Regions from separate parts of the Enterobacter sp. RIT637 genome, predicted to be linked through region 1. Evidence: predicted binding sites of a transcription regulator. Region 1 holds the regulator's gene; each other region holds the start of a gene.
What was found. The regulator LexA, encoded in region 1, represses DNA repair genes until DNA is damaged. The targets are predictions, from matches to a motif close to TNCTGTATGTACATACAGNA.

Region 1 (3,138 bases):
AATGTCATCAGCACCGCATTTACCGCAACGATCTCAGGCCCAAGACGGGCACCAAAAACCGTTAACGCACCAAAACAGAGCTGTAGCAGGAGCGAGCGCAGCATGATGTCCCGGTTCAGCGCCAGCAGCTTGCGGATGTTGCCGCGCCACGCGGTTTTCAGCATGACCAGGGAAACCCCACGCAGGGCCAGTACGCGCCAGACCATCCACAGACCGATGATAAACGTGCCGTATTCTGCGACTGCGGTTGCCAACGCCGCGCCCTGTACGTTCATGTGCAGACCCATCACCAGCCAGAGGTCGAGCACGATGTTCAAAAGGTTTCCCACCACCAGCAGGATGACCGGCGCACGAGCGTACTGCACGCCCAGCAGCCAGCCCAGCAGAACCAGGTTTGCCAGCGATGCGGGCGCACTGAGCCAGCGAATTTCAAGAAAGCGCCTGGCCTGCTCAAGTACCGCCTCGCTCCCGCCCACAATATGCAGCGCCAGATCAATCAGCGGCGTGCGAAACAGAACGATTAACGCGCCAGCCCCAAGCGCCAGAACGAGTGGTTGCACCAGCGCGCGCGCCAGTCGCAGCGGATCTTTCGCGCCATAGGCTTGTGCCGTCAGCCCCGTGGTACTCATGCGTAAGAAGAGCAGGAGCATAAAGAGAAAACTGGTTGCCGTTGCGCCAATCGCCACGCCGCCCAGATAAACGGGAGAATCCAGATGACCAATCACCGCGGTGTCCACCAGGCCAAGCAAAGGAACGGTGATATTGGAAAAAATCATCGGCAGTGCAAGACGCCACAATGCCTTATCAGAAGCTGTAAGCAGTGACATGAAAGATACCGGGAATGGGAAATGAGTCAGGCTACGGAGTCCCGCAGCCTGTCAGGAAGAGGTTACAGCCATTCACCGTTGCGGATAACGCCAACGGCCAGACCTTCAATGGAGAAGTTCTGTTCGCGCAGATCCACCACAATCGGGGAGAATTCGTTATTTTCGGGCAGCAGCTGTACGGTGTTACCCTGTTTCTTCAGTCGCTTGACGGTCACTTCATCATCAATACGCGCGACCACAACCTGACCGTTACGCACATCCTGGGTTTTGTGAACGGCCAGCAGATCGCCATCAAGAATGCCGATATCTTTCATGGACATCCCGCTGACGCGCAGCAGGAAATCTGCACTCGGCTTGAACATACCAGGATCGACCTGATAGTGACCTTCAATATGCTGCTGGGCCAACAGAGGTTCACCCGCGGCGACACGGCCAACCAGCGGAATGCCTGTCTCTTCTTCCACCAGCAGACGAATGCCGCGAGACGCGCCAGACACAATTTCAATCACACCTTTGCGCGCCAGCGCTTTCAGATGTTCCTCGGCCGCATTTGGAGAACGGAAGCCCAGACGCTGCGCGATTTCCGCACGCGTGGGTGGCATACCCGTCTGGCCGATATGATCCCGGATGAGATCAAACACCTCTTGCTGCCTGGTCGTTAACGCTTTCATTCCGCCCCCTGGGTGTATATACAGTTATGCTGTGAGTATATACAGTCAAAGGCGATTTTGGAACCAAAAACTGCACAAAAAACCAGGGACTTAATTATTCCTCGAGGCTCATCGGAAATGTGACCAAAGCAGCGTGACCCAGGTGATCGCTGCCGTGATAATCGCCAGCAGCACAGCGGCAGACCCCATGTCTTTCGCACGGCCAGAAAGTTCGTGGAAATCTGAACCGATACGGTCCACAACCGCCTCAATAGCGCTATTGAGAATTTCCACTATCATCACCAAAAGAACAGAGCCGATGAGAAGCACGCGGGTAATAGCATCAACATCAAGGAAACAGGCGATGATAACCGCGACGATAGCGGCAACGCCCTCCTGGCGAAACGCGGCTTCATTGACCCATGCGGCACGGAAACCTTTCCATGAATAGCCAGCAGCTTTGATGATTCGGGTTAACCCAGTGGTATTATTGGCCATTAAAAGAACCTTTTATTGGAAAAAGCGTCACTAACTATAAGCGCAGCGCGTTTTGCTGCAGCCTGAAGTATGACGGGTAACAACAGAAATTTTGCGCGCTTTCTGTTATCCTTGCGCCGCAATTGCATTATTAACCAGAGGCTTTACATCGTTTATGTCCGGCTGGCCACGAATTTACTACAAATTACTTAATTTACCATTAAGCGTCCTGGTAAAAAGTAAGTCTATCCCAGCAGAACCTGCGCTGGAATTAGGGCTCGATACGTCGCGCCCTATTATGTACGTTTTGCCTTATAACTCGAAGGCAGACCTGCTGACGCTTCGCGCCCAATGTCTGGCGCATGATTTACCTGACCCACTTGAACCGCTTGAAGTTGATGGCACTCTGCTGCCGCGCTATGTGTTTATCCACGGCGGACCACGCGTGTTTACCTATTACACGCCGAAAGAAGAGTCCATCAAGCTGTTCCATGACTATCTCGACCTGCACCGCAGCAATCCCGATCTGGATGTGCAGATGGTGCCGGTCTCAGTGATGTTTGGTCGCCGTCCGGGCCGCGAAAAAGGCGAAGAGAATCCGCCGCTGCGTATGCTCAACGGCATCCAGAAGTTCTTCGCGGTCTCCTGGCTGGGACGCGACAGCTTTGTACGCTTCTCCCCTTCCGTTTCGCTGCGCCGTATGGCGGACGAGCACGGCACCGACAAGATCATCGCGCAAAAACTGGCGCGTGTGGCGCGTATGCACTTCGCACGCCAGCGTCTGGCTGCCGTTGGGCCTCGTCTCCCGGCGCGTCAGGATCTGTTCAACAAGCTGCTGGCCTCCAAAGCGATTGCCCGCGCGGTTGAAGACGAAGCGCGCAGCAAGAAGATTTCCCACGAGAAAGCACAGCAGAACGCCATTGCGCTGATGGAAGAGATTGCGGCTAACTTCTCCTACGAGATGATTCGTCTCTCCGACCGTATCCTGAGCTTCACCTGGAACCGTCTCTATCAGGGCATTAACGTCCACAACGCCGAGCGCGTACGCCAGCTGGCCCACGACGGCCATGAAATTGTCTATGTGCCCTGCCACCGCAGCCACATGGACTACCTGCTGCTCTCCTATGTGTTGTATCACCAGGGACTGGTACCACCGCACATTGCGGCGGGCATCAACCTGAACT
Region 2 (3,138 bases), on a different contig from region 1:
CACGCGCTTTTTCTTCAGCCATACGCTGGGAAGGCAGCTTGATACCGTAGGAAGCCAGTTCGCGGCGCGTGGGTACACGCACGCGATTCGGGCGAGGCAATTGCGGGCCAATGCCCTCTTTCACCTGAGGACGAGGCGCGCCGCCTGTCGCGAGGCTAAAGACCGGTGCAGCAGCGGCAGCGGCGACAGAGGCTTGCTTCACGCTCTCTGCCACTGGCGTTGGATCGACTGGCGGTACGGAAACGGAAGGCGCTTTTGTGACAGGCTCCTGCACCGGCTCCGGCACAGGTTGATACCAGGCTGCCAGCTGCTCGCGTTCACGGGCACGACGCTCTTCCACTTCTTCGAAATAGTACATTGGTGGACGAGACGGTTTCGCCTCTTCTGCCACGTCAGGCTCAGGTTGTACGTATGGCTGCGCAGGTTCTACCGGCTCCGGTACATACGGCTGTGCGACCGGCTGCTCATATTCCGGGTATCCCTGTGGTTCATACACAGGCTCCGGCTGATAAGGTTGCTGCCATTGTTCCTGCTGCACAGGAACATAACTTTCTGGTTCAGGCGCAATAACAGGTTCCGGGGTGTGAACACCCGGCGCAGTTTGCCAGTCAACCTGAGGCTGCTGGATAACAGACTCCGGTGCAGGAACGGGCGCGGATGGCGTTACGGCTTCCGCAGGCGCAGCAAAAGCCTGCGCTGCCGTGGTTGCGGCAGCGGCGGCTGCGACAGGCTCTGTAACTGAATGACCATTCAGCAACGGATCATATTCGTCAAAATCGCCTGGCATCGCACGGTTGCCGGAGAAGAGCACATCATCAGGATCGACGGCGGCACCCGCCGCACGGTACTCAACCTGCTCGTCTTCATCCATGCGTTTGCCGGAAAAGAGCGCCGCATCGGTTTTACGCCCCAGCGGATTGGCAAATTTTTCAGCGACGCGCTGACGACGCGCGAGCGCGCCGCGAAGAATACGGGCACGGCGAGATTCACGACGCTGTACAGGCGCCTCGTCTTCCTCTTCGTACTCATCTTCATATTCGTCTTCATCGACCCACGTATCGTCACGACGGGTACGGTTACTGGCGAAAGTGAGGATAGTGAGAATAAAGCTGCCGATCTTCTCGGCGATGCTCACCCACGACCAGCCCGTAAACAGGGTCAACCCTGCGGCCCAGATACAAAGCAGCGTCAGGGTGCCACCGCTGCTGTGAAGCATCGGCTGCAGGGCGGAACTCAGCAGGCTGCCGATTACGCCACCGGAGGCGAAGTACCAGATATCGTCGGCATTTATAGCCGCCAGCCCGCACGACGTGAGAATCAACGCCAGCGCGCCAATCAGGCGCAGCGAGACAGCGAAGTAATCGATGTAGTCGTCATTCTGACGATGACGCCAGGCAAACCAGCATCCGCCAATGATAATGACGGGAATGGTATAAGCCATCACACCGAAAATGAAAAAGAGCGTGTCCGCAAGCCAGGCACCCGGTACACCGCCTAAATTATGGATAGGCTCATGCCATGCGGTTTGCGACCAGCTGGGATCGGAGGGGTTGAAACTGAGTAAGGCTGCCATCAGCCAGACGGCGAAAAGGGCAATAACCATCAGCAAAGCCTCGAGGAGACGACGTCCGCTGCTTAGCTTCGATAGTGTGACTTCTTTGTCTTCAGTGTATTCCTGGCTCAAGAAAGGCTCTCCAGGTATCAGGCATATCCTGCCTGTTTGCTAAAACGGACAACAGCGCCGGGGACTCCCCGGCACTGTTGCTGTATGGATTAACAGGAGTGTAATCAAACTACGCTGATTTTGCACCTGTTCCGTGTTAGCGCGTCTTAATAACCAGACGATTGCTCTGTTTGACCTCTTCCATCACCACATAGGTACGGGTGTCGTTCACGCCCGGCAGACGCAGCAGGGTTTCACCCAGCAGCTTACGGTAGGCGGACATATCAGGCACACGGGTTTTCAACAGGTAGTCGAAATCACCGGAAACCAGATGACACTCTTGAATTTCTTCAAGTTTTTGTACAGCGGCGTTAAATTGTTCAAACACATCCGGTGCACCACGATTCAGAGTAATCTCAACAAATACCAGAAGTGAGGCATCCAGATAATGCGGGTTCAGCAGAGCCGTATAGCCCTGAATAAAACCCTGTCTTTCCAGTCGGCGCACACGCTCAAGGCACGGCGTCGGGGAAAGTCCCACACGTTTTGAAAGCTCGACGTTGGAAATACGCCCATCCTTTTGCAATTCATTAAGAATGTTACGATCGATACGGTCGAGATCTTTGCCAGGGCGCTTCTTGCTATCTACCATTATTATTGTCTCTCTGTATTCCTTCCCTACTCCTGCCTGGACCCTGTGCACATCACTGTTCAGAGCCTGTACCCGTTAGTCATCACATCGCCTGGTTATGTATTAGACGCGATGCGGATTCGGGTTCTGTTGGTAAGAAGACCGTTGCCCGAAGGCAGTCACCGACATCACGTATGGCGTCTGTCCACGCCATGCGTAGATTTCACTGACACGGTAAAAATGGCATTTACGTGCATGCCTATGCGGCACACGGTTAACGCGGTTTTTTTTCTTCCTTGAATGTTTTCGCAAAAGCGCAGGTGATTGTCAAAGCAAAACATCGATTTTTAGTACAACATGCCGGATATTCATTACGGCAGGGTATTAATCGTCATTTTATTGCCTTATAAACGACCGGTTTTAAGGAGAAAGAGTGATGTTATAGCGCGTCATTCATCGTCCGTGGCTATTACACAGATTGATATCAAAATTGCTGCGCTCTTTTTTTACGACAACAAATTCCCTACAATCCAGCCAAATGTCTGCCAACAACAATGGGGATCTCATGGGCACGGCCAAACACAGTAAGCTGCTAATCCTTGGTTCTGGACCTGCGGGATATACCGCAGCGGTCTATGCTGCACGCGCTAACCTGCACCCGGTACTCATCACCGGTATGGAAAAAGGCGGTCAGCTGACCACCACCACCGAAGTGGAAAACTGGCCAGGGGACCCGAACGACCTGACCGGGCCGCTGCTGATGGAACGTATGCACGAGCATGCCGCCAAATTCGAAACCGAAATTTTGTTCGACCACATCAATAAGGTCGATCTGCAGAACCGT
Region 3 (3,138 bases), on a different contig from region 1:
AAGCCTGATTGCCATAATAAATTTCGTTGTCCGCGTGCGGGCTGGTGCGCACAAACACGCTGATAAAACGACAGTATTGATGCTCGCCCCGCAGTTTCTCTGCTGCGCGTTCCGCATAGGCACAAATCGCCTGGTGCATCTCTTCGTATTGCGTAATACGGTGTCCAAACGAACGGCTACAGATGATTTGCTGCTTCGTGGGGGTGAACTCTTCCAGATCAAGGCACTGCTCGCCGCGAAGCTCGCGGGCCGTCCGTTCCAGTACCACGTTAAAATGTTTGCGGATGACCCAGGATGACACTTCCGCCAGCTCCAGCGCCGTGATAATGCCCATCGCGTTCAGTTTTTTCGTGATGCGCCGCCCTACTCCCCACACCTCCTCTACCGGAACCTTTGCCAGCAGTTTACGCTGCCGCTCGCGGTCTGAGAGATCGACCACGCCGCCCGTGCTGGCCCAGCGTTTCGCCGCATAGTTGGCCAGCTTCGCCAGCGTTTTTGTCGGAGCAATACCGACGCCAACGGTTAGGCCCGTATTTTTAAAGACCTGCGTGCGCATCTGATGACCGAATGCTTCCAGCGACAGGCAGTTGCTGACACCCGAAACGTTCACAAATGCTTCATCAATGGAGTAGATCTCAATGGCCGGAGCGAGATCGGTCAGCGTCTGCATGACCCGGCTGCTGAGATCGGCATACAGCGCATAGTTTGAGCTAAAGACGTAAACCCGCGACGGGTAGCCCTTTTCTTTGAATTTAAAATACGGCTCCCCCATTTTTATGCCGAACTGCTTTGCCTCCCGCGACAGTGAAATAATGCAGCCGTCGTTATTGGACACCACCACGATAGGCTTCCCTTCCAGATCGGGGCGGAACACCCGCTCGCAGGAGGCATAGAAGCTATTCACATCAACCAGCGCGAACATGTTTATGCGTTTTGAGCGTGTGGGTGACGACGCCGAAGATCTGCAGCTCCTCTTCGGAATGAAAGGTAATCGGCTGATAGCGGGCATTATGCGGCAGAAGTCTCAGAGCCGGGCGAGTCTGTAGCTCTTTCACCGTAAACTCACCGGCGACCGACGCCACGACGATATCCCCATGTTCGGCATTTAACGAACGATCGACCACCAGCAGATCGCCGTCGCTAATTCCCGCTCCAATCATGGAGTCTCCACTCACCTTGATAAAATAGGTCGCACTGGGGTGCCTTACCGCCAGCCGGTTAAGATCGAGACGATCCTCCACGTAATCCTGCGCCGGGCTGGGGAAACCACAGGCGACGCGTTCTAAAAATAAAGGTAATTCAATGATTTGTTTTGGATGATAAGAAAAGAGAGTGTCCATAATGCCTTTCCCGCCAGATGCTGTATATAAATACAGTATTACGGATTATGGGCGAGGATCAAGGTGATTTCCGGAGGCCAACCCAAACGCGTTGAAGTTTGAGCGGATTTAATTTGTCCATAGCCTGTACAAGTCACTCCACCAGGACCTTCACCTTGGGCTTAGACAGCAAAATATGGATAAGCCCGGTAAAGGCGACCGGTTTAAAAAAGTAGTATCCCTGCTGGTATACGATGTTATTCCGGTTGAGATAGTCTAACTGCGCCTTCGTCTCAACGCCTTCCGCCACAATGCTAATGGAGAGCTTACGCGCCAAATCCAATACGCAATCGAGGATCCGGGTGGAGTCCTCGTGTTCATTGACTCTGCTGACGAAGCTGTGGTCAATCTTGATGTAATCGATATGCAGATCGTGCAGATAAGAGAGCCCGGAATAACCGGTACCAAAGTCATCCAGGGCAATGGCAAAACCATTTTCATGGAGGACGTTCAGGGTCTGCACGAGGCGCTCATCAATATCCAGCGGCTCTCGCTCTGTCACCTCAATCACATGGTTTAAGTCCTTTCTGACGAAGCTATTTTTATATTTCAGGCATTCGTCCACGAAGCCCGGCATCGCGATATGGGAAGCGCTGAAGTTAATGCCGATATGGAAACCTTCCGGAAGCTTGCTGGAGATGGCATTCATTTGCGTCACCACCTGCGCCATCAGGCTTTGCGTGAGGGAAACAATCAGCCCCGATTTTTCAGCAATCGGAATGAATGCGCCGGGTGAAATATAACCCGCTTTAGGGTGTTTCCATCTTGCCAGAACCTCCACGCCACGCAGCGTGCCCTCCCTGCCGTTAACCACGGGCTGGTAAAACGGAATGATTTCTCTCTTCGCAATCGCGCTGCGAAGTGTTTCTTCAGGAAGCGTGTGTTTGTTCAGGTACTTATACAGAACATAAGCCGCGATACCGGCAACCAGCAGTACGAAAAGGAGTATGCCTCCCCCCTGGGTAAGAAGTCTTTTCAGGCTGAAAAAAGGCGCAGGGTTGTATCGGATGCTATAGGCGTATTGTTCAGAGTAAACCTGTCTGGCCTCACGTTCGCCGGGAGGCATAACGTGCAGTGCGCCAGAGGCGTCAATCGCGCTCCCGCCCACCGCTAATGAATACTTCACGTGCTTTAACGGCGTGCTTAACGCATCCCGGATATGGCGATCGCTGATCGTCACGATAATACGGTTTTCTGCAAACCGGGTCTGAAAGAGCAACACCGGCTGCCCGTTAACCGTATCGCTTGCCGGAACAAGAAATAAGGGAGTATCGGGTAATTGATTAATATGCCGCAATAACACGCGATTTCCCGGCAGAGATGAACACCAGGGCTGCCCCTGCCTGATGATGACGATAGTTCTGAGATGTGGCTGAAGTGCTGCCTCCGTCCCCAACTGGTACTGGCCTTCTGCATCGCACCCCTTGACGATAATTTCCGTCGCCGTTCGGGCGGCAATGCGCGCTTCGTCAAGAATGTCATTGATATCGCTTACAGCGTATCGGGCTCCCGACTGACTGTCGGCCCGTGCTGAATACCAGAGTTGAATATTGAGGATAAAAATACCCGCAATAAAAATGGCTACTGCTGCTGCGACAGGCACAAAAGTGTTACGCATCAACGTATCTACCCTACAGGGTTATGCTTATAAATAGCATGGTCGACAATAATAAAAATAACCATGTTATCTTTAAATCTGTGACTTATTGATGACTTGCTTGAAGAGTTAAAATAAAACAATCACTATAAAAACACTAAT
Region 4 (3,138 bases), on a different contig from region 1:
AGTGTAACAGATTGGGCGCGTTTGCCCTACGATTCAACCACCGCGAAAGAAACGCGTCGGCTGCTCTTCTGGCGATAAATTCGCTGCTAAATCGTTGTCTTCACTGTGTCTATTTTGTTCATCTGCGCCTTCACGCAGGCGGAACTCTTCATCCTGCGACGTCGCCTGTTCAACCAATTCCGGATTAATCTCGCGCTTCACCTCCACCCCCAGGCTGCGAAACGCTTCGGCTTGCGCCAGCAGGTTGCCGCGCCCGGAGGAGAGCTTTTTCATCGCCTGGCGGTAGTTATCCTGCGCACGATCCAGGCTCTGCCCGACCGAGGACATATCGTCCACAAACAGGCGCATTTTGTCGTACAGCTTGCTGGCACGGTCGGCAATCTGCTGCGCGTTGCGGCTTTGATGCTCGTAACGCCACAGGTTAGCAATGGTCCGCAAGGCCACCAGCAGCGTAGTCGGGCTGACCAGCATAATATTATTTTTCAGCGCTTCGGTGATCAGTTCGGGCTGTCTGTCGAGCGCCAGCAGGAAGGCGGGCTCTACCGGGATAAACATCAGCACGTAATCCAGCGAGCGCAGCCCCGGTAACTGCTGATAATCCTTTCTGCCGAGCAGACGAATATGGTTACGAACGGAGGCGATGTGTTCCTGCAGCGCCGATTCGCGGGTGTAATCATCTTCCGCGTTGAAATAGCGCTCGTAGGCCACCAGCGTCATTTTGGCGTCAATCACCACATCTTTACCCTGCGGCAGACGTACAATGACATCCGGCTGCATGCGCGAGCGGGCATCGTTTTCAATGCTGACCTGGGTTTCGTATTCGTACCCTTCGCGCAGGCCAGAGGCCTCCAGCACGCGCGTCAGCACCACTTCCCCCCAGTTCCCCTGCGTTTTGTTATCGCCTTTGAGCGCGCGCGTCAGGTTCACCGCCTCCTGCGCCATCTGTGCGTTTAGCTGCTGAAGATTGCGAATTTCATGCGCCAGAGTGTGTCGCTCGCGCGCCTCCTGGCCAAAGCTGTCCTGCACCTGACGGCGAAACCCGTCCAGCTGTTCACGCAGCGGTGTCAGCAGGCTATTCAGGCTCTGGCGGTTCTGTTCGTCAACGCGGCGGTTGCTGTGTTCGAAAATACGGTTGGCGAGGTTCTCAAACTGCTCGCTGAGGCGCTGCTCGCTGTTGATCATCTGGCGGATTTTGTCTTCCGCATGCAGTTGGGTGGATTCAAGACGGGTGGTGACTTCGCGGAGATCGGCCTCCAGCGAGGTGTTGATGTCGCGCAGGTTACGCAGTTCATTATTGAGCAGCTCGCATTCGTCGCGCCAGTGCGAGCCTTGAGCAAGCTGTTGTTTTGTGGCGCTTAGCTCTGAGACGATCTCTTCACGTTCTGCCAGCTGATCGGCTTTCATCTGCGCATGCTGGTAGCCAGAAATCAGCCAGCCTACCGCCACGCTCACCAACGCAACCACCGCATAAATCAGGATTGAGATATCCACAATGCCCCCTGCATCAACGTATTACCCGCACAAAATAGAATTGTGCTGTATAAACGTCCAGTTTGAAAGGGTTTTCCTGCGAGGCGCTACGCAAAAAATAAAGGCCGAACGCGTCGGCCTTTTATCTCAGAGAGGAGGACTAGATCAGGCGGCGAGCCGCTTCCACCACGATTTTCACCGCATGACTTTCGGTCTGCTTCATGGTTTCGGCGTTCGGGATCTCCTGCTGGGTACGGTTGACGATAACGCCCGCCACCATACCGGCACGCAGACCCTGGCTTGCGCACATGGTCAGCAGCGTTGCAGATTCCATTTCGTAGTTCATCACGCCCATGGACTGCCACTCTTCCATAGAGCCTTTGAAACGGCTTACCACGCGGCCTGAGAAGGTGTCGTAACGCTCCTGGCCCGGGTAGAAGGTATCGGAAGAAGCGGTGACGCCCACGTGAGTGGTCGCGCCTACGGATTTCGCGGCCTCAACCAGCGCGGTGGTGCATTCGAAATCGGCTACTGCCGGGAATTCCATTGGTGCAAAGTGCAGGCTTGCGCCGTCCAGACGTACAGATGCGGTCGTGACCAGCACGTCGCCGACGTTGATGTGCGGCTGGATAGCGCCGGTGGTGCCGATACGCAGGAAAGTACGAATGCCCAGCTGCGCCAGCTCTTCCACCGCAATAGACGTAGACGGGCCACCGATACCGGTAGAGCACACGATCACCGCTTTGCCATCCAGCTCTGCGCGCCAGGTGGTGAATTCACGATGGGCTGCCAGCTTGACCGGCTTATCCATCAGCGCGGCGATCTTTTCCACACGCTCAGGATCGCCAGGGACGATAGCGAGCGTAGCCCCTTGTAAATCGTTTTTAGTGAGGCCGAGATGAAAAACATCAGACTTAGACATAGGGTGACTCCTCTGTGGGTCGGTTAGTCAGAAGAAGTAAAACGGTACTTTACAGAAGCACTCCATAGAATTTCGTGACACACCTCACCATGAATGAAAATTATTGCAGTTAATTTCCATTAAATAGTGACTTACATCACATTAACAAGTTATATCGCCAGGTGCTGCACAAAAGATAGACCGTATAAGGCACTGTGGGTTGTTAACCTGGTGACTATATTTACCTTTGCGCTAACTCATTGGTACGGAGAATGCCATGACTGAAAAAACCGGTTTTGCACCTGCTGCGGCTCCGCATGCTTCAACCATCGTCTCAACCTCAGAAGAAGCCATTACTGCGGGCGAGACCTCCATCCCCTCGCAGGGGGAGAATATGCCTGCTTATCACGCGCGACCAAAATCGGCAGAGGGTCCGCTGCCGATCGTGATTGTGGTTCAGGAAATTTTTGGCGTTCACGAGCATATTCGCGACCTCTGCCGCCGGCTGGCGCTGGAAGGGTACCTGGCCATTGCGCCAGAGCTCTATTTCCGTCAGGGCGATCCGAACGATTACAGCGATATCCCTACGTTGTTCAACAATCTGGTGAGCAAAGTCCCGGATGCCCAGGTGCTGGCTGACCTTGATCACGTTGCCAGCTGGGCCGCGCGCAACGGGGGCGATGCACATCGTCTGCTGGTGACCGGATTCTGCTGGGGCGGACGCATTAGCTGGCTGTATGCCGCGCATAACCCGCAGCTGAAAGCGG

Region 2: a site for LexA is predicted at 1,763-1,782, ahead of K5E19_RS00175 (DNA translocase FtsK 4TM domain-containing protein). Genes of this name have one in related genera too.
Region 3: a site for LexA is predicted at 1,359-1,378, ahead of umuD (translesion error-prone DNA polymerase V autoproteolytic subunit). Genes of this name have one in related genera too.
Region 4: a site for LexA is predicted at 1,535-1,554, ahead of rmuC (DNA recombination protein RmuC). Genes of this name have one in related genera too.

What each region holds. Positions count from the first base shown of each region.
Region 1 is NZ_JAIHAZ010000028.1:4,630-7,767, reverse strand. It holds gene dinF (MATE family efflux transporter DinF) at 1-827, opposite strand, end outside; gene lexA (transcriptional repressor LexA) at 890-1,498, opposite strand; gene K5E19_RS22570 (diacylglycerol kinase) at 1,607-1,975, opposite strand; gene plsB (glycerol-3-phosphate 1-O-acyltransferase PlsB) at 2,130-3,138, shown strand, end outside.
Region 2 is NZ_JAIHAZ010000001.1:40,235-43,372, reverse strand. It holds gene K5E19_RS00175 (DNA translocase FtsK 4TM domain-containing protein) at 1-1,684, opposite strand, end outside; gene lrp (leucine-responsive transcriptional regulator Lrp) at 1,821-2,315, opposite strand; gene trxB (thioredoxin-disulfide reductase) at 2,860-3,138, shown strand, end outside.
Region 3 is NZ_JAIHAZ010000001.1:535,196-538,333, reverse strand. It holds gene umuC (translesion error-prone DNA polymerase V subunit UmuC) at 1-922, opposite strand, end outside; gene umuD (translesion error-prone DNA polymerase V autoproteolytic subunit) at 906-1,340, opposite strand; gene K5E19_RS02610 (cyclic diguanylate phosphodiesterase) at 1,474-2,997, opposite strand.
Region 4 is NZ_JAIHAZ010000005.1:181,222-184,359, reverse strand. It holds gene rmuC (DNA recombination protein RmuC) at 34-1,491, opposite strand; gene udp (uridine phosphorylase) at 1,631-2,392, opposite strand; gene K5E19_RS10785 (dienelactone hydrolase family protein) at 2,649-3,138, shown strand, end outside.